2 linked regions of the Collimonas fungivorans genome follow. The protein of the gene in region 1 binds, or shares a complex with, the protein of each later gene. Links are inferred from orthologs where the notes say so. Each region holds a gene or a part of one and is shown on either strand. Other genes may lie near its edges.

The links.
Region 2: the proteins of pnp (region 1) and CFter6_RS16690 are in contact, whole or in part, in a cryo-EM structure (PDB 9QH0), measured with the Escherichia coli proteins. The link is inferred for Collimonas fungivorans from one-to-one orthologs.

What each region holds. Positions count from the first base shown.
Region 1 is NZ_CP013232.1:4,036,591-4,046,686, reverse strand. Bases 99-3,042 are described here. They hold pnp (polyribonucleotide nucleotidyltransferase), read left to right. Parts: upstream 99-477; coding sequence 478-2,607; downstream 2,608-3,042. Other genes in these bases: CFter6_RS17510 (NAD(P)/FAD-dependent oxidoreductase), read right to left, coding at 2,735-3,042; CFter6_RS26060 (hypothetical protein), read left to right, coding at 204-362; rpsO (30S ribosomal protein S15), read left to right, coding at 99-112. In the rest of the region: more of rpsO, read left to right, coding at 1-98; more of CFter6_RS17510, read right to left, coding at 3,043-3,820; ferredoxin FdxA, read right to left, coding at 3,977-4,300; CFter6_RS17500 (cation diffusion facilitator family transporter), read left to right, coding at 4,611-5,540; CFter6_RS17495 (hypothetical protein), read left to right, coding at 5,796-6,152; pncB (nicotinate phosphoribosyltransferase), read left to right, coding at 6,232-7,425; CFter6_RS17480 (2-hydroxyacid dehydrogenase), read left to right, coding at 8,936-9,955; CFter6_RS17475 (acyl-CoA-binding protein), read right to left, coding at 9,973-10,096. UniProt on the Escherichia coli protein: Involved in mRNA degradation. Catalyzes the phosphorolysis of single-stranded polyribonucleotides processively in the 3'- to 5'-direction. Also involved, along with RNase II, in tRNA processing.
Region 2 is NZ_CP013232.1:3,870,056-3,880,883, forward strand. The notes cover bases 4,814-8,489. They hold CFter6_RS16690 (Rne/Rng family ribonuclease), read left to right. Parts: upstream 4,814-5,190; coding sequence 5,191-8,289; downstream 8,290-8,489. Outside these bases: CFter6_RS16660 (Maf-like protein), read left to right, coding at 1-153; CFter6_RS16665 (SAM-dependent methyltransferase), read left to right, coding at 160-915; CFter6_RS16670 (S49 family peptidase), read right to left, coding at 1,311-2,288; CFter6_RS16675 (Rieske (2Fe-2S) protein), read right to left, coding at 2,343-2,714; CFter6_RS16680 (HAD-IIIA family hydrolase), read right to left, coding at 2,740-3,399; CFter6_RS16685 (RluA family pseudouridine synthase), read right to left, coding at 3,481-4,446; GTP 3',8-cyclase MoaA, read left to right, coding at 8,509-9,639; molybdenum cofactor guanylyltransferase MobA, read left to right, coding at 9,652-10,260; molybdopterin molybdotransferase MoeA, read left to right, coding at 10,271-10,828. UniProt on the Escherichia coli protein: Endoribonuclease that plays a central role in RNA processing and decay. Required for the maturation of 5S and 16S rRNAs and the majority of tRNAs. Also involved in the degradation of most mRNAs.

The sequences.
Region 1 (10,096 bases):
CCGCGGCCTGATCATGATGGTTAACCGTCGTAAAAGCCTGCTGTCCTACCTCAAGGGTAAGGATCTGAACCGTTACCGCTCGCTGATCGAAAAACTCGGCTTGCGTAAGTAATCGTCAGTGCGCGACTCGTCGTCGGCCGACGTTATTTTCTGCGACATCCTGTTTCGATATTTCGCGACGATGTCCTTGGTCCGTCGATAAGTTGAAAAAAATGCCTGTATCAGTTTCTGATGCGGGCATTTTTGCTTTTGGCAGCAGCTTTTTTGCGGCTTATCTGCACAAGTTTCAAGAAGTTGGTTCTAAGCATGGAGACGGCAATTCATTGGCAGCAGCCAGCGATGAATCGTCAGTGGTGAGGTGAACGACAGCGCCTGAAAATCTGTCGGCATATAAATAATTGCGGGAAAGAGTTTAAGAGTCGCAAGCGTTAGCCTGAGGCGAATTACTCTGTCCCCAACTAATGAGAAGGATATATTGTGTTTAATAAAGTTACTAAGACATTCCAGTATGGTCAGCATCAGGTCACGCTGGAAACCGGCGAGATCGCTCGCCAAGCCTCCGGCGCAGTGATGGTATCGATTGAAGATACCGTTGTGCTGGCTACCGTGGTGGCACGCAAAGATGCTAAGCCAGGTCAGGATTTTTTCCCATTGACCGTTGATTACGTTGAAAAGACATACGCAGCCGGCCGCATCCCAGGCGGTTTCTTCAAGCGCGAAGGCCGTCCTTCCGAAAAAGAAACCCTGACATCGCGCCTGATCGATCGTCCGATCCGCCCGCTGTTCCCGGAAGGTTACCTGAATGAAGTGCAAGTCATCATTCACGTGCTGTCGGTCAATCCTGAAATCGATCCAGACATCGCCGCAATGATCGGCGCTTCGGCTGCCTTGTCGGTTGCCGGCATTCCTTTCGCCGGTCCGGTCGGCGCTGCGCGCGTCGGTTATATCGACGGCCAGTACGTGTTGAACCCGACCACATCCCAGCTGACCAAGTCGGCCATGGACCTGGTGGTTGCCGGTACCGAAAGCGCCGTGCTGATGGTGGAATCGGAAGCCAAGCAATTGTCGGAAGAAATCATGCTGGGCGCGGTCGTCTTCGGCCACGAGCAATCGAAGGCAGTCATCAACGCTATCCATGAACTGGTGCGCGATGGCGGCAAGCCTGAAGTCGAATGGAGCCCGGCGCCAAAGAACGACGCCCTGATCGCGCGCGTTGCGCATTTCGGCGAAGCCAAGCTGCGCGAAGCCTACCAGACCAAAGACAAGCAAGCCCGTACTGCCAAGCTGAAAGACGCAACCGCAGAAGTCAACGCGGCGCTGGCTGCCGAAGCTGCATCGATCGGCGGCACCGCACCTGATTCTTCGGAAGTCAGCGGCATCCTGTTTGACCTGGAAGCCAAGATCGTCCGTTCGCAGATCCTCGAAGGCGAACCACGCATCGACGGCCGCGATACACGTACCGTGCGTCCGATCTCGATCCGTACCGGCGTCCTGCCGCGTACCCATGGTTCGGCACTGTTCACCCGCGGCGAAACCCAAGCGCTGGTAGTCGCCACGCTGGGCACTGCACGCGACGAACAGAAGATCGACGCGCTGATGGGCGAGTATTCGGACCGCTTCATGCTGCATTACAACATGCCACCGTTCGCTACCGGCGAAACCGGCCGCGTCGGTACGCCAAAGCGCCGCGAAATCGGTCACGGCCGTCTGGCCAAGCGCGCTCTGCAAGCAGCACTGCCGGCGCCGGAAGATTTCAGCTACTCGGTGCGCCTGGTATCGGAAATCACCGAATCGAACGGTTCGTCGTCGATGGCTTCGGTCTGCGGTGGCTGCCTGGCCCTGATGGACGCCGGCGTGCCGATGCAAGCGCACGTGGCCGGTATCGCCATGGGCCTGATCAAGGATGGCAGCAAGTTCGCCGTCCTGACCGACATCCTGGGTGACGAAGATCACCTCGGCGACATGGACTTCAAGGTAGCCGGTACAGCCAACGGCATCACTGCGTTGCAGATGGATATCAAGATCCAGGGCATCACCAAGGAAATCATGCAGGTCGCGTTGGCGCAAGCCAAAGAAGGCCGCATCCATATCCTCGGCAAGATGCAGGAAGCGGTTCCGCACGGTAAAACCGAGCTGTCCGATTTCGCACCACGCCTGATCACCGTCAAGATCAATCCGGAAAAAATCCGCGACGTGATCGGCAAGGGCGGCGCTGTGATTCGCGCCCTGACGGAAGAAACCGGCACCCAGATCGATATCAGCGACGAAGGCGTCGTCACTATCGCTTCGGTGGATGCTGCTGCCGGCCAGGAAGCCAAGCGCCGCATCGAAGAACTGACGGCTTCGGTTGAAGTCGGCAAGGTCTACGAAGGCACAGTCTTGAAGCTGCTGGACTTCGGCGCGATCGTGCAGGTATTGCCGGGCAAAGATGGTCTGCTGCACATCAGCCAGATCGCCAATGAGCGCGTCAATGCCGTCGCCGACTACCTGAAAGAAGGCCAGCAAGTGCGTGTCAAGGTTCTGGAAACCGACGACCGCGGCCGTCTGAAACTGTCGATGAAGGCAGCCCAGGAGGGCGGCGAAGCTGCTCCGGCGGCAGCGCAGTAATTACACGGCTAGCTGTGTGAAAAACGCCCGGGATGCATCAGCATCCCGGGCGTTTTTATTTTCAGGCGATAAAAAAGCCGTTCGGGAAACTTTCCTCGAGCGGCTTTTTTGTACTGGCGCCAGGCGATTAGTCGAACACTGGCGATTCCACGCCCAGGATCTTGTGCAGCTTCGGCGATGTGGTGGTGTACTGCATGTGGATCTTCTTGTCCGGGAAGATGTAAGGCGCAGCGCCGAATGCGGCCAGCGCGGCTTCATGGAAGCCTGACAGGATCAGTTTCTTCTTGCCCGGATAGGTGTTGATGTCGCCCACCGCAAAGATGCCCGGCACGTTGGTTTCGAACTTCTCGGTATCGACCACTTTCAGCTGCTTGCGCTCGATGTCCAGGCCCCACTCGGCGATAGGGCCGAGTTTCGGCGACAGGCCGAAGAACACCAGCAGGGTGTCCAGCGGCAGGCGGCGGGTGACGCCGTCCGGGCCGGTGACCTTGATCTCGCTCAGCTTGCCGTCCTTGGTTTCATGGCCGGTGACCTGGCCGACCAGGAACTGCATTTCGTAGGCTTCGCACAAGGCTTTCATCTTGGCGACCGAAGCCGGCGCCGCGCGGAATTCTTCGCGACGGTGCAGCAAGACTACCGATTCGGCCTTGCCGACCAGGTCCAGCGCCCAGTCCAGCGCCGAATCGCCGCCGCCGCAGATCACCAGGTTCTTGCCGTGGAACTGGACAGGATCCTTGACGCGGTAGAACAGCTGCGTATTGTCGAACTGGTCGATGCCGTCGACCTTGATGGTGCGCGGCTGGAACGAGCCGACGCCGGCGGCGATGAAGATGGTCTTGGTGATGAAGCGGGTGCCGGCCGAGGTTTCCAGGTCGAAGCGGTTGTCTTCGCGGCGCGCTACCAGCGTCACTTCCTGGTTCAGGTGGAAGGTCGGTTCGAACGGTTCGATCTGCTTGAGCAGGTTGTCGGTCAGTTCCTGGCCGGTGCAGACCGGGACGGCAGGGATGTCGTAGATCGGCTTGTCCGGGTACAGCTCCACGCACTGGCCGCCGACGACCGGCAGCGAGTCGATGACATGGGCCTTGATTTCCAGCAGGCCGAGTTCAAAGACCTGGAACAGGCCTACCGGGCCGGCGCCGACGATGACGGCATCGGTTTCGATCACGCTGTTGGCGGAAGTGGGTGCTGGTGCAAGTTTGACGGTGGTATCCATACGACGATCTGATTCCTGTTTCAGTTGGGTCCCCCAAAAGCCATGCCAGCGGTGGCGACGGCGATTGGATTTAAATTTCGCGAATTCCTGTATGGCTGGGGGCAATGGCCTGGCTTGAATTGGTGGCTGGCTGCAGCGGCCGCCCGCCAAAGCAGCTTAACGTTGCAAGAAATCCAATTTTTCCTTGACGTCTTTCCATTCCTCGGCTTCCGCCAAAGGAGCGATGGTCTTGGTGATCGACGGCCAGTGGCGCGACAGGTCTTCATTCAGTTTGATGAAATGCAGCTGGTCGGCCGGCACGTCTTCTTCGGCATAGATGGCGTTGACCGGGCACTCGGCGACGCAGACCGCGCAATCGATGCACTCGTCGGGGTCGATAGACAGGAAATTCGGGCCTTGGCGGAAGCAATCAACCGGGCATACATCCACGCAGTCGGTATAGCGGCAGCGAATGCAGGATTCGGTCACAACGTGGGTCATAACAACAGTCCTATCTGTAAATAATGTTCTTGAAGCGGATCTTGAGGCGGCGACCGGCGGCTCGGAGCAAAGCTGCCCTTGATATATACCCTGTCGCAAAGCCTTGTATTTTAAGGTAATTCGGGTTTTCCCACAAACAGCTGTTATATAGAATCCATATAAGCAAATGTGAAATTCACATTAACGGAAATTGCCGGTATTTCCTCAGTTTTACCACATCCGCCGCAAGCTTTTCGAGGCCGCGCCAGGATTGCTTGCGTCAGCTTGGCAAAATGGCTATCGTGGACGCCTTTGTTGCTACGGAATAATTATGTCATCTTCCAACGAAAGCTCCACCAAAGCCATTTTTTACGCCTTGGGCGCCAATGGCGGCATCGCGCTGGCGAAGTTTGCCGCTTCGATCTATACGGGTTCGGGGGCCATGCTGGCGGAAGCGATCCATTCGCTGGCCGATTGCACCAACCAGGTGTTTTTGCTGATCGGCCTGAAAGAAGCCAAGAAACCGGCAAACTCGTCCCATCCCATGGGCTATGCGCGGGTGGTGTATTTTTGGGCGATGATGGTGGCGCTGCTGCTGTTTTTTGTCGGCGGCGCGTTTTCGGTCATGGAAGGCATCGAGCACCTGAAGCATCCACAGGCTATCAGTACTCCCTGGGTAGCGCTTGGTGTGCTGGGCGTTTCGGTGGTGCTGGAAGCGTTTTCCCTGCGCGGTGCGATGGTCGAGATCCGCAAGATTTCAGACGGCAAGCCATTCATGCAGTGGTTCCGCGAAACCCGGCAGTCGGAGCTGATGGTGGTGGCGGGCGAGGATATCGCTGCGCTGGCTGGACTGGCGCTGGCGTTTGTTGCGGTGCTGATGACGGTGGTGACCGGGAATCCGCTGTGGGACGCCTGCGGCACGATCGCGGTCGGCCTGCTGCTGATGATCGTCGCGGTGATGGTGATCCGCGAAGTGAAAGCCATGGTCACCGGCGAGTCGGCGGCGCCCGAGGTGCATGCCGCCATCAAGGCGCATATCGAAGCCGACGCCGATGTGGCGGCAGTCAGGAACCTGATTTCCATGCAATGGGGTGAGCAGGTCATGATCGCGGTGCAAGCCGTGATGCGGCCGCAGCCTTCGGATGTGGCGCTGGTCGACGCCATCAACCGCATCGAAGCCGGGATCCAGCAGCGCTGGCCGCAGGTGCACTGGTGTTTCTTCGAGCCGGACCATGCGTCGGCCGCCATTGAGGCCATATAAAAAAATCCATGGCAATGTGACGAGTGGGATAAAATTGTCACGCTGTCATCTCTGGAAAATGCATGTCGCAAGCTTTTACACCAAGTTTTCATCGCTATAGCGTATTGCCATGAACCTATCTTTTCCGCTTGTTCCACTAGCAGCCCTGATGTTTTTGGCCGCCGCCGGGCAGCCAGCGCTGGCTACCGGCATGCCGCCGCCGTCGATCCGGCCGTTCACCTCAATGCCGTCGGTATCCGCAACAGCTTTAACGGTTTGTCGCGCGAAGACCAGCGGGACTTGCTGGCGGTGCCGGAATCGGAATCGCCGCCGCAGGGCGGCAGCCGCGGTCAGGCCATGACCAGGGCGCAGCGTTGCGACAGGCTGGAACAGCAGGCGCAGCGTGAGCCGATAATCGCTCCCGATTTTTATCCGTACGCGGACCTGTCCCGGACCTATCCCGGCCAGCCGAATCGCGAGCCCAACGGGGCAAGGCCCAACTATGCCGAACCTAACGGCAGGGAGCGGGGCAATGCATCATTGCTGGACGTCTTTTTTCCATCATCGGACAAGGGGACGCGCAGCCAGCGCCGCGAGCCGAAAACGCGTTATGCCGATATGTGCGGCAAATGAGATCGCTGTTGTAAGATGTAAGATCGGTACAGGAAATCCGAGGTTTCGCCAGCCACTCACCGCCATGTAATCAAAGACCATGATCATTACTTCGCTGCTCGATACAGATTTGTATAAATTCACGATGATGCAGGTGGTCTTGCATCATTTCCCGGCAGCCGAAGTGGAGTATCGCTACAAATGCCGCAACAAGGGCATCGACCTGCGGCCTTACGTCGACGAAATCCGCGACGAGATCGCCGGGCTGTGCCGCCTGCGTTTCCAGGAACAGGAACTGGCCTACCTCGGCAGCATGCGTTTCTTCAAGAGCGATTTCATCGATTTCCTCAGCCTGTTCCACCTGCAGCAGAAATACATCAGCGTGCAGCCGTCGGCGGCGGACAACGGCGAGATCGACATCACGGTCAAGGGACCGTGGCTGCATACCATCCTGTTTGAAGTGCCGGTGCTGGCGATCGTCAACGAAGTCTATTTCCGCGCCACCCAGGCCGCGCCGGACCATGCCGAAGGGCGCAAGCGCCTGCAAGACAAGATGGCCCTGATCCGCGACAATCCCGCCATGGCCGGCTGCAAGGTGGCCGACTACGGCACGCGTCGGCGCTTTTCCCGCAGCTGGCACGAAGAAGTGGTGCAGACCCTGCAGCGCGATTTTGCGCAGCACCTGGTCGGCACTTCCAACGTTCATTTCGCCATGAAATACGGCATGACGCCGCTGGGCACGATGGCGCACGAATACCTGCAAGCCTGCCAGTCGCTCGGTCCGCGGCTGCGCGATTCGCAGATTTACGGCTTTGAAATGTGGGCCAAGGAATATCGCGGCGACCTCGGGATCGCCTTGTCCGACGTCTACGGCATGGCGGCTTTCCTGCGCGACTTCGACCTGTACTTCTGCAAGCTGTTCGACGGCGCCCGCCACGATTCCGGCGATCCGTTCGAATGGGGCGAGCGCCTGATCAAGCATTACCAGGACAACCGCGTCGATCCCTCGACCAAGACGCTGGTGTTTTCCGACAGCCTCGATTTCGGCAAGGTCAACGAGCTCTACCTGCGTTTCAAGGACCGGACCCGGGTGGCGTTCGGCGTCGGCACCAACCTGACCAACGACCTCGGCTACACGCCCTTGCAGATCGTCATGAAGATGGTGCGCTGTAACGGCCAGCCGGTGGCCAAGCTGTCGGATACGCCGTCCAAGAACATGTGCGACGACCAGGCCTATCTGAATTACCTGCGCCAGGTTTTCGAGATTGCAGAGCCGGTTGCCGCGGCAACTTAGTACCTTCGTTATTTGTTTGATATCAATTTCGGGCTAAAATAGTCCGGTTTCGATCGATCACCTTTATGGAAGACTACATTGCATAAGAAAATACTCGCTGTCCTGATTGCCTTCCTGCCCTTGGCTGCGCAAGCGGCAGAACTGGACGGAGCCCAGCTGTCGGTCTGGTGGGCGTGCCGTTCATGGGCCTGCTGCTGTCGATTGCGCTCGGCCCGTTGCTGGCGCCGGCTTTCTGGCACCATCATTTCGGCAAGATTGCGGTAGCGTGGTCGCTGGCTTTCCTGATTCCCTGTGCGCTCGGGTTTGGCGCAGCGACTGCCGCCGCCGGCGTGGTGCACGCCTTCCTGGCCGAGTATTTTCCTTTCATCATCCTGCTGACCGCCTTGTTCGTGGTGGCCGGCGGCATCTGCCTGCGCGGCAACCTGCACGGCACGCCGGCCCTGAATACCGGCTTGCTGGCGATCGGGACCCTGCTGGCCAGCCTGATGGGCACCACCGGCGCCTCGATGCTGCTGATCCGGCCGCTGATCCGCGCCAACGACAATCGCAAGCATGTCGTGCATATCGTGGTCTTCTTCATTTTCCTGGTGGCCAATGCCGGCGGCGCCTTGACCCCGCTCGGCGATCCGCCCCTGTTCCTGGGCTTCCTGAAGGGCGTGGATTTCTCCTGGACCCTCAAGAACATTTTTGGCGAAACCCTGTTCATGTGGGTTTCCCTGCTGGCGATCTTTTATTTGCTGGACCGCTTTTATTTCCACAAGCGCGAGGAAGAATTTGCGCCGTCGCTCGATCCGACGCCGGACGACGCCAGGCTGCGTTTCGAAGGGAAATTCAATTTCGTCCTGCTGGCCGTCGTGGTGCTGCTGGTGCTGATGAGCGGTTTCTGGAAACCGGGCGTCAGCTACAACATCTATGGCACCACGGTGGAATTGCAGAACCTGCTGCGCGACGGCCTGCTGGTGGTGGTGATCCTGGTTTCGCTCTGGCTCACGCCCAAGATCGCCCGCGAAGGCAACGACTTCAGCTGGGGACCCATCCTCGAAGTGGCCAAGCTGTTTGCCGGGATCTTCGTCACCATCGCACCGGTGATCGCCATGCTGCGCGCCGGCGAGCAGGGCGCTTTCGGCCTGGTGGTCAGCGCTGTCACCGGCGCCGACGGCCAGCCCAATAACATCATGTATTTCTGGGCCACCGGCATCCTGTCGTCGTTCCTTGACAATGCGCCGACCTACCTGGTGTTCTTCAATACGGCGTCCGGCGACGCCGGCGAACTGATGACGCGGCTGGCGGCGACGCTGGCGGCGATTTCCTGCGGCGCCGTGTTCATGGGCGCCAACAGCTACATCGGCAATGCGCCCAACCTGATGGTGAAAGCCATCGCCGAAGAACGCGGCATCCGCATGCCGTCCTTCTTCGGCTACATGGGCTGGGCATGCGTGGTACTGTTGCCATTGTTTGTCGTGATGACTTTTATTTTTTTCCGTTGATTTTTTCCGTTAGTGGCAGAACCATGAAACCAAAGATATTGATGGCGCGCGCGGTGTTTCCGGAAGTGATCGCCGGTTTGCAGCAGCATTTCGAAGTCGAAAGCAACCAGGACGACCGCATCTTCAGCGCGGCCGAGCTGGCGCAAAAGCTGAGCGACAAGGATGGCGTGATCGCTACCGCCAGCGAACGTATCTCTGCCGAATTGCTGCAAGCCTGCCCACGCCTGAAAGCGGTCTGCAACCAGGCAGTCGGTTATAACAATATCGATGTCGCGGCGGCCACCAAGGCCGGCGTGATGGTGACCAATACGCCGGACGTGCTGAATGAAACCACCGCCGATTTCGGCTGGGCCTTGCTGATGGCGACTGCGCGCCGGGTCACGGAGTCTGAACACTGGTTGCGCGCGGGACATTGGAAGCAGTGGCGCTACGACAGCTTCCTGGGAGCGGATGTGCATGGCGCCACGCTCGGCATCATCGGCATGGGACGGATAGGGCAGGCGATTGCGCGGCGTTCGCTGGGTTTCGACATGCAGGTGCTGTACCACAACCGTTCACGCCTCGCGCCTGAGCTTGAGGCGCGCGCCAACAACGCCCGTTATGCCGGCAAGGAAGAACTGCTGGCGGCGGCCGACCATGTGATCCTGGTGCTGCCGTATTCGAAAGAGTCGCATCACACCATCGGCGCTGCCGAGCTGGCCTTGATGAAACCGGGCGCGATCCTGGTCAACCTGGCGCGCGGCGGCATCGTCGACGACCTGGCGCTGATCGCGGCATTGCGCGACAAGAAAATCGCCGCTGCCGGACTTGATGTGTTCGAGAACGAACCGGCGCTGCATCCCGGTTTCCTGGAACTGTCGAATGTGGTGCTGACGCCGCATATCGCCAGCGCCTCCGAGCCTACGCGGCGGGCGATGGCCGACTGTGCCGCGGCAAATTTGCTGGCGGCTTTGCTGCCGACTGCGGAGCGCAAGTGGCCGCCGAACCTGCTTAATCCTGAAGTGCTGGGCCGGGTTACGCTGAGCCGGGTTACCCAGAACTGAGCGGCCCGGATGCCGTTTTAGTCTTTCAGGCTTTCGATCAGGTCGATGTATTTCTGCTTGGCCTCGTCCTGGCTGCTGCCTTTCAGTCCATCCCATGCATCCCATTTGGCGCGGCCGACAAAGTCGGTCATGCCGGGGCGC
Region 2 (10,828 bases), 170 kb from region 1 along the record:
AGCGCAAAAAATGAAGGGCTGGGCATCGCCATTCTGGAAAAGATCGAAAGCACCGATCCCACTGCCCTCACCGGTTTGCCATTAATTGCGCTGACCGGTATGCTGCGCCGCGCTGCTTTCCCATTTTTCCGCCTTCCCATTTTCACTAAATAGACCGACATGCCAGGTACCCTGTATTTAATCCCCAACACCTTGGGCCAAAACGAGACAGCATCCCCGGCTGCCGCGCTGGCAGCCGTGATCCCGCAAGAAGTACAGGCGCTTACCGCCAGGCTCGATTATTTCATTGCAGAAAATGCAAAGACCACGCGCGCTTTCCTGAAGCTGATCGATGCGGCCCAGTCGCTAGCCAAACCGTTGCAGGAAATCCAGATCGCCGAACTCAACGTCAATACCGCCAGCGCTGCATTGCCTGCCTTGCTGGCTCCGCTCCTTGCCGGCCAGGACGCCGGCCTGATCTCTGAAGCCGGCGTGCCGGCAGTCGCCGATCCCGGCGCCAACCTGGTACGGCTGGCTCATGCGCAAGGCATCCAGGTGCGGCCATTGGTAGGCCCGTCGTCGTTGCTGCTGGCCGTCATGAGCAGCGGCCTGAACGGCCAGAGCTTCGCCTTCAACGGCTACCTGCCCACCGATGCCGAACAGCGCAGCAAACGCATCAAGGCGCTGGAATTACGTTCGCGCCAGGAACAGCAAACGCAATTGTTCATCGAAACGCCATACCGCAACAGCGCTTTCCTGGAAGCCCTGGCCAGCGCCTGCCAGCCCGGCACGCTGATTTGCGTAGCTACCGACCTGACGCTCGCCACTGAAACCATCAGGACCCAGACTGCCGCAAAATGGAAGGCCGCCCTGGCGGCAGGGAAACATCCCGATTTCCATAAAAAACCAACCGTGTTCCTGTTCCTGGCCCAATAGGGTATTGCATACAGCGTCATTACATACAACGCAAAACGGCGACGGTATTGCGCCGTCGCCGTATTTGCCTGTCCCGAAAGACATTTATGTTGAGAAGTCGAAAACTTCTCGGTGCCGCATCCGAGATGCGGGGGGTTTGTCCGGTAGTAATTGCGCTACTCCAAAACAAGGGGTTGTATTGCGCTGGAGTGACTCTTTGCTATCGAAACAATCTCAATCTGTATGGTGATGGGTTTTGGTATTCCGATAATCGCCCCCTCCGTTCGCTGTTCCTCGAGTACCTTTAATATACGACAGGATCGCGAAGATACAAGGCCGATTATGGTATTACCATATGCCGGTTTCCACTTTGATATTTTCCTTAAAGCCCGCCCGGCAGCGGCCTTGTTTGAAACTTAACGCATGCTTGGCTTCACGTTATTCATCAGCGACTGCACAACACCGGCGCCCATCGCCACGCCGAATTTTTTCAGCACGCGTTCAGGCAAACCTTCGCTCTTGGTGTAATCGACAATATCTTCCTGCTTCAAGACATCGCGCGCCACACTGTCTACCGTGCCGTAACCGTCGGCCAGGCCCATCTCGACTGCCTTGGAGCCGCTCCAGAACAGGCCCGAGAAAGTTTCCGGCGTTTCTTTCAGGCGCGTGCCGCGGCCCTTGCGCACTACGTCGATGAACTGCTGGTGGATTTCCGCCAGCATGGTTTGCGCATAACCTTTCTGGGTCGCGCTCATCGGGCTGAACGGATCGAGGAAGCCTTTGTTCTCGCCGGCAGTCAGCAGGCGCCGCTCGACGCCGACCTTATCCATCAGGCCGGTGAAACCGAAGCCATCCATCAGCACGCCGATGGAACCGACGATGCTGGCCTTGTTGACATAAATCTTGTCGGCCGCGGCGGCAATGTAATAACCGCCCGAGGCGCACATTTCGTCGACCACCACATACAGCGGCTTGTTCGGATATTCCTTGCGCAGGCGCGCGATTTCATCGTTGATGATGCCGGCCTGCACCGGGCTGCCGCCAGGGCTGTTGATGCGCAATATCACGCCGACCGAATCGTCCGCGGCGAATGCGTTGTCAAGCGCCGGCACCACCACGCCGGCCGAACCGTTGCCTTCCGATTCGATCGCGCCGTTGATCTTGACCAGCGCCGTATGCGCGCCGACTGTCTGCGTATCCGAGCCTTCGTAATTCATGCCGAGCCACACCCCGAAGACAATCAGGCTGATCACGGCCAGCTTGAAAAAAATCCCCCAGCGGCGGCGCGCGCGCTGCTCGCGCAACGACGCGAACGCCAGCTTCTCCAGCAGTTCGCGCTCCCAGCCTTCTTTTTTGGCGGGCATGGTCGCATTCTCAAAATCGTTATTGCTCATGGCGTTCATCACTCACTTCGTTTATCCGAAATCGTTATTGAATACGCCAGCCTGTCAGGCAATCACAGGCCGCACATATTCATCAGGGATCCAGAACACCTGATCATTGCTTTCTTCAACCAGAATCTTGTGCAAACGTCCGCCGCGGCACGGGCCGCCGGCGCAATGGCCGGTTTCCGGCTCATACACGGCGCCATGGGTAGCGCACATCAGGTACAAACCGCTGGACTCGAAAAACTCACCCTCGTTCCAGTCCAGCTCCAGCGAAATATGCGCGCACCGGTTCAGGTAAGCGTGGACGATATTGTGGTGGCGCACGGCGAATGCAACCGCTTCCTCGCCCCAGGCGGTAACCGCAAAGCGCACGCCCTTGCCGCGCTCTGCCAGCGCAGAAGAAGCACAAAGGGGGAGACGGATATCGTTCACGGCGCGTCGCTCAATGGCTCCAGGGTCAGGCGTTTTCGTCAAGCCAGGCGTGCAACTGCACGGTCGAGGTGGCGTTGAACAAGGGTTTCAGCGCATTCAGTTCATGCGCCGGGTGCGCGCCATACTGGACCGCGATCCCGGCGGCGCCGGCATTGATGGCCATCTGCAGGTCATGGGTGGTGTCGCCGATCATCACTGTGCGCTTCAAGTCCTGGCCCAGCTCTCGCGTCAGTTCCTGCAGCATGGCCGGATGCGGCTTGGAGAAAGTCTCGTCGGCGCAGCGGGTAGCGTCGAATGCCGACAGCAGCTTGGTCTCGTGCAAGGCGCGATTCAGCCCGACCCGGCTCTTGCCGGTGGCGATCGCCAGGAAATAACCCTGCTGCGACAAGTCCGCCAGCATTTCACGCACGCCGTCGAACAAGGTCAGGTCCTGGTCTTGCGCCAGGTAGTGATAACGGTAACGTTCCACTACGCGCGGATACTGGCTGGGCTCCAGGCCCGGCATCGCAACCTGCATGGCTTCCGCCAGGCCCAGCCCGATCACGTGCGAGGCGGCCTTGTTATCCGGAACCGCCAGCCCCAGGTCCCTGGCTGCAGCCTGGATGCATTTCACGATGATGGCGGTGCTGTCCATCAAGGTGCCATCCCAATCAAATACGATTAAATCAAAATTCTTTCTTGCCATATTGCCTGACAATACCTTGCCAGCTCCTGTAATTGGGTTTGGCCTGCCGATTGAAAAAATCGGCAATCCGATAGGCAAATACTAACTGATATTCTGATCGCCCTCAGCTTCCGAAATTGCCGCAGAGATATCTTTCGGCAGGCTTTTCAGGAATTTCTCGCATTCCGGCGGCAGCGGCGCCTTGAGGGTCACCGGCTTGCCCGTCTCCGGATGGGCGAAGGTAATCTGGTAAGCATGCAGGAACATCCGTTTCAGCGCGATACGCTGTCCGTCAGCCTTCTGCAAAGTCCGGTTCAGGGCAAAGTCGCCGTATTTGTCGTCGCCGGCAATGGCGAAGCCGCTGGACGACAGATGGACCCGGATCTGGTGGGTGCGGCCGGTCTTCAGCTCGGCTTCCAGCAAAGCATAGTCGCCGTAACGCCGGATCAGGTTGAAAATCGTGTGAGATGCCTGGCCGTCGGCCTGCACCCGCACCCGGCGCTCGCCATCGGCCGCCGTATACTTGTGCAACGGCAGCTTGACGTGCTGGCGCTCGTTTTGCCAGTCGCCGTGCACCAGCACCAGGTAACGCTTGTCGGTATCGCCGTCGCGCATCTGCTCGTGCAGGTTGGTCAGGGCAGAACGTTTTTTTGCCAGCAGCAAGATGCCGGAGGTATCGCGGTCCAGCCGGTGCACCAGTTCCAGGAACTTGGCTTGCGGACGGGCGGCGCGAAGTTGCTCGATGACACCATAACTGACGCCGGAGCCGCCGTGCACGGCAACCCCGGCCGGCTTGTCGATTACCAGCAAATGATTATCTTCCAGCAATATCTTGAATTCCGCTCCTGGCGCTACCGCTTGTATTTGCTTTTCAGCAATTCGAATCGGCGGCACCCGGATTACGTCGCCCTCGACCAGGCGATAGGTCTGGTCGATGCGGCCTTTGTTAACCCTGACCTCGCCGGAGCGCAATACGCGATAAATATGGCTCTTGGGCACTCCTTTGCAAATACGCAATAAAAAATTGTCGATACGCTGACCTGCGTCGTCTTCCGCAATAGTCAGCATTTGGACGGCAAGGGGCGGCGCAATTGCTGTTAACTGTATACCTTGCTCCACGGCTACCTTGGGTTCGGCCTTATGCTTGCCCGCGGCTTGTGTCCGCGGCTCGGGGCGAGTCTTGACTCGTCCTCCAGAAAATCTCGCTAAGTCCTTCATTTTGAATATATAATTGTTCTGCAATTGTTAGAAAACAGTTGCTGGTGTAAGAATAAAAAGACCATTCTACACAGGGGCGTCCCCATCAGCCTCGCCAATTTGCAAATTTGATGGGAAATGTGTACGCATCACCCCTGCGCGAGTCAAGGTCGCACCGTTGTTGTCATCGGATAACGCGCACGGATGCTGAACAAGAATGTCTGGATGATTAGGATAAAGTCCGGCGAGCCCGATGCGATCTGAACGATCGCGACGAGCTCGCCGGTTGATGTAGTGTTTTTAAATTTGCCGCATACTTACTGAAACCAATGCTTTATTTGGCTCTATCAAGCTGCTCACCGCCAAGCGTCGTGCTCGCGTTCCGCGAACCGCAGGATGCTCTGCCGGCGCGCGCTGATAGTTTTCAGTAAAACGGCAGCACTATATCCGCGCCTGTGCACTGCGCTCATATAGCGCATACACACCAAGGCAATTCTCTCCCCCCTGACACTCCGTTCTCGCGTACATCCTTGTACTTTTTGTCGCTGACAGAAATGCTGAAGAACAGCAATCTTTAAGCGCCATTGCATTGACCCAAGGGTCACGGAGCGAAAAATGAAACGCATGTTGTTTAATGCCACGCAGCAAGAAGAACTGCGCGTGGCTATTGTTGACGGGCAAAAGCTCATCGACATCGATATCGAAACCACCGGACGCGAACAACGCAAGTCCAATATCTACAAAGGTGTGATTACCCGTATCGAGCCGTCGCTGGAAGCCTGTTTCGTCAACTACGGTGAAGAGCGTCATGGCTTTTTGCCGTTCAAGGAAGTTGCCCGCACTTACTTTAAAGAAGGTGTAGACGTCCGTACCGCATCGATCAAGGATGCCCTGCGCGAAGGCCAGGAAATCATGGTCCAGGTCGAAAAGGAAGAGCGCGGCAATAAAGGCGCGGCCCTGACCTCCTTCGTCTCGCTGGCTGGCCGTTACCTGGTCCTGATGCCTAACAACCCGCGCGGCGGCGGTGTTTCGCGCCGGGTCGAAGGCGAAGATCGCCAGGAACTGCGCGAAACCATGGATCAGCTGGATCTGCCTAGCGGCATGTCGGTGATCGCCCGCACTGCAGGCATCGGCCGCAATGTTGATGAATTGCAATGGGACTTGAACTACCTGATGCAACTCTGGCGCGCCATCGAAGGCGCCGGCACCCAAGGCAAGGGCGCGTTCCTGATTTACCAGGAATCGTCGCTGGTGATCCGTGCGATCCGCGATTATTTCCAGCCGGATATCGGCGAAATCCTGATCGACACCGACGAAATCCACGACCAGGCCCAGCAGTTCATGGCCCACGTCATGCCTGACATGGTGCACCGCGTTAAGCGCTACCGCGACGACGTGCCGCTGTTCTCCCGCTTCCAGATCGAACACCAGATCGAAACCGCGTATTCGCGCACCGTGCCGCTGCCATCCGGCGGCGCCATCGTGATCGACCATACCGAAGCCCTGGTTTCCGTCGACGTCAACTCCGCCCGCGCAACCCGCGGCGGCGACATCGAGACCACCGCCTTCAACACCAATTGCGAAGCAGCGGAAGAAGTTGCACGCCAATTGCGTTTGCGCGATCTCGGCGGCCTGATCGTGATCGACTTCATCGACATGGAGAATTCGAAAAACCAGCGCGAAGTCGAAACCCGCCTGAAAGACGCCCTGCGCTATGACCGCGCCCGCGTCCAGATGGGCAAGATCTCGCGCTTCGGCCTGATGGAACTGTCGCGCCAGCGCTTGCGTCCGTCGCTGTCGGAAGGCAGCCACGTGACTTGCCCGCGTTGCAACGGCACCGGCCATATCCGCGATACCGAATCGTCCGCCCTGCAAGTCCTGCGCATCATCCAGGAAGAAGCGATGAAAGAAAACTCGGCGGCGATCCACGTCCAGGCGCCGGTCGACGTCGCAGCTTTCCTGCTCAACGAAAAGCGCGGCGAGATCCTGAAGATCGAAACGCGTCACCGCGTCGGCATCATCCTGATCCCGAACAAGCACCTGGAAACCCCGCACTACAAGCTGGAACGCCTGAAGCACGACGATCCGCGCCTGGAAGAAACCCAGGCCAGCTATGCCATGGCAGAGCAAGCCGATACCGACATCGGCTACAACAAGACCCAGAAAGAAGAAGGCAAGCCGCGCCAGGAAGCCGTGGTCAAGGGCATCACCCCAGACCAGCCGGCCCCTATCGTCGAGCGCAAGCCAGCAGAAGCCCCTGCGCGTCCGACAGCGGTTGCCGCTGCCCCGGCAGAAACAGGTTTCCTCGGCAAGATCTTCGGCTTCTTCTTCAGCAAGCCGGCAGCACCGGTAGCGGCCCCTGCCGCTACTGCGGAAACCAAGGGCTCGCAGCAACGCGGCGACCGTGGCGATCGCAACAACCGTGGCCAGCGCGGCCGTAACCGCGGTGGCCGCAACCGCGATGGCAGCGCGCAAGAAACACGCGACGACAGCGCCAAGAAACCGCTGGTTGAAGCAGTCGAAGCCAAAACCCAGCAAGCCCGTCCGCCACGTCCTCCGCGCGAGCCTAAAGAGCAGCGCGAAAGCAGCGACGGCAAGGCCGAAACACGCAATGAAGGCCGGCGTGAACGGACCGAACGCCCACCGCGTCCGCCACGCGAAGAGCGCAAGGAAAACCTGAGCGAAATCAAGGTCGACGAGACTTTGCTCAAGGGTGGCGTAGTAGCCGCTGCCGGCGTTGCCGTCAGCAGCATCACCGAAACCGCTGATGCTACGGAAGCGGTGCAAACCGAAAGCGGACGGGTTGAAACCAAAGCCGGTGAAGACGAAGAACCACGCCGCCGCCGCCGCCGCGGTGGCCGCAACCGTAACCGCCGCGACCGCGACGGCGCCGAAGGCAGCACCGAAGGCGGTAGCGACGACATCGAAACAGGCGAAGCCGCTGCAGCAGCAGACCTGGCCGAAACCGACAGCGATGCAGTTGCTCCCGAGGCAGCGAACCCAGCAACGCCAGCCGAAGCAAGCAGCCCGGCCAGCAACAGCGTGCCGATGATGGCCTCGGCAGTGCCGATGGCGCAGGAAGCCGCTGCCCCGGCAGTTGAAGCGACAGCAACGCCGAGCGCGCTGTCGAATGCAATCGCAGCGCCGCTGGTGCCACAGCAAATTGCTCTGCAAGAGGAAACCGTCCCGGTCGTCGCTGAAACGACTCCGGTAGCAGCTCCTGCGCAAGAGCCGGTGGTTGCAGCACCGGTTGTAGCCGAACCTAGCCCGGCCGTAGCTGAACCGGTCGCCGCTCCGGCAGCAATCGTGCCGGAACAGCTAGCTGTGCCTGCTGAAGCAGCTCCAGTGGTTGCCAGCCAGCCAGCAATAGAAGCGCCGATCGAAGAAACCCCTGCGCCGCTGGCTCCGGCAGCGCCTGCAGTTGCTCCGGTAATTGCTGCTCCTGCAGTTGCTGAAACAGCAGTGCCGGCAGCAGAAGCGCCGGCCGTCATCAAGACAGCCGTTTCAAGCGGATCGCCTAAGGTGGAAGACCTGCAAAGCGTGCTGGCCGCAGCCGGCCTGACCCTGGCAGCGACCGATCCGAGCAAACTGCGCGCTGCGCAGGAAGCAACGGCCAACATCGTTGCAGCGCCACGTGTGCCGCGCGAGCGCAAGCCTTTGCCGGCGCAATCCAGCGAACCGCTGGTGCAGGTCGAAACCCAGCGCCCGCAGTAAGCCGATGCGCCACCCGGTGGCGTAGCAGTAGACAGTAGTACAACAAAGGGAGTCCCAGACTCCCTTTGTCACGTCTGGCGCAGGCGATATGTTTGAAATTGCGAGAACTGCCGCTTTTCAAAGGGTGCTAAAGCTAAAAAACGACGCCCATGGTATCTTGTAGAAGTTGCTACCTTATATTTAGATGCAAGACATTGCACATTTTTCCAGATACACACCATGACTAGAAAAGTCATCCCGCTGATCGACAGCCGCAGTTTCTTGCCGCTGCCCTTGCCACCGGCATTGCCCTCTATCCTCGAAACGCCGACCGGCCTGATAGCGGACGAGCTGGGGCGGCCGCTGCACGACTTGCGCATCTCTGTCACCGACCGCTGCAATTTCCGCTGCGTGTATTGCATGCCGCGTGCGGTATTCGACAAGGACTATGCGTTCCTGCCGCACACCGCCCTGCTGTCGTTTGAAGAAATCACCCGCCTGGCGAGCCTGTTTGTCGCCCACGGCGTGCACAAGATCCGCCTGACCGGCGGCGAACCCCTGCTACGCAAACACATCGAAAAGCTGATCGGCATGCTGAGCGCCCTGCAGACGCCGGACGGCAAGCCGCTCGACCTGACCCTGACCACCAACGGTTCATTGCTGGCGAAAAAAGCCCAGGCGCTGAAAGACGCCGGCCTGAACCGCGTCACCGTCTCGCTCGACGCACTCGATGAAAACATCTTCCAGCGCATGAACGACGCCGACTTCCCGGTGGCCGACGTCTTGCACGGGCTGGATGTGGCGCATCAGGCCGGGCTCGGGCCGATCAAGGTCAACATGGTGGTCAAACGCGGCGTCAACGAACAGGAAATCCTGCCGATGGCGCGCTATTTCAAGAACACGCCATACATCCTGCGCTTCATCGAATATATGGATGTGGGCGCCTCCAACGGCTGGAAGATGGATGAAGTAGTACCCTCCGCCGAAGTCGCGCAGATAATCCAGAACGAAATGCCGATGCGGCCGCTGGCAGCCAACTATGTCGGCGAAACCGCACAGCGCTGGCGCTACGACGACGGCGTCGGCGAAATCGGCCTGATTTCCAGCGTCACCCAGGCGTTTTGCCACGACTGTTCGCGCGCCCGTCTGTCGACCGAAGGCAAGCTGTACACCTGTTTGTTCGCCAGCGCCGGCCACGACCTGCGCGCCTTGCTGCGCAACGAATGCAGCGACCGCGAAATCTCCAGCGTGATCGGCCAGCTGTGGCGCGCCCGCGACGACCGTTATTCCGAGCTGCGCACGCAGCACACCGAAGGCCTGGCCTCGTCCTCACCCCGCAAGAAAGTCGAAATGTCGTACATAGGCGGCTGACCGGGCCCTGCCATGGAAACCTATCCGCCCCCCTCTGCGCTGGATATCACCGGCCTGATACTGGCCGGCGGCCGCGGCACCCGCATGGGCGGGATCGACAAGGGCCTGGCCCTGCTCGACGGCCAGCCGATGGCGGCGCATGTCATCGCGCGCCTGGCGCCACAGGTGAACAGCCTGATCATCAACGCCAACCGCAACCAGGATAGCTACGCGGCGTTCGGCGCACCGGTCTGGCCCGATGAGCAGCCTGACTTCGCAGGCCCGCTGGCAGGCCTGCAAGCCGGCCTGCGCCACTGCGGCACGCCCTACCTGGCGACCGCACCCTGCGACTCGCCCTACCTGCCGCATGACCTGGTGCGGCGCCTGGCGCAAGCACTGGCCAGCGCCGGCGCCGACCTCGCGGTTGCCAGCATCCGCGAAGGCAGCGACCAGGATATCTGGCCGCAGCCGGTATTCATGCTGCTGAAAACCGCTTTATTGACCGACCTCAATGACTACCTGCAGGGCGGCGGGCGTAAGATGGAAACCTGGTACCGCCGCCTCAACTATTGCGAAACGCTGTTTACCGATGCCGACGCCTTCCGTAACATCAATACCCGAGAACAGTTACTACAGCGATAATGCAAACGCAATGACCAACCTGAATATCCGTCCCGCCAAGCCATCCTTGTCCGAGCTGACCAGTTGCATGTCGGACTACGATCCGCACGCCATGCCGGTCAAGCAAGCGCAGGCCATCATCCGCGACTGCATCACAGCGGTCAGCGCGATTGAAAAAGTGGCGCTGCGCAGCGCCCTCGACCGCGTGCTGGCCAGCGACATCATCTCGCCGATCGACGTCCCGGCGCACGACAACTCGGCCATGGACGGCTACGCCTTCAACTCGGCCGACCTGCGCCATGACAGCGATACCGTGCTGGCGGTGGCCGGCACCGCCCACGCCGGCCGCGCCTACCTGGGAGCGGTTGCCGGCGGCCAGGCGGTGCGGATCATGACCGGCGCCCTGATGCCGGAGGGGCTCGACACCGTGATCCCGCAAGAATTTGTCAGCCCCGGCAGTGCGACCGGTTTCGTCACTATCCCGGCCGATGCCGTCAAACCCGGCGCGAATCGACGCCTGGCCGGCGAGGACCTGAAAGCCGGCAGCGCCGCGATCGCCCGGGGCCGCATCTTGCGTCCGGCCGACCTC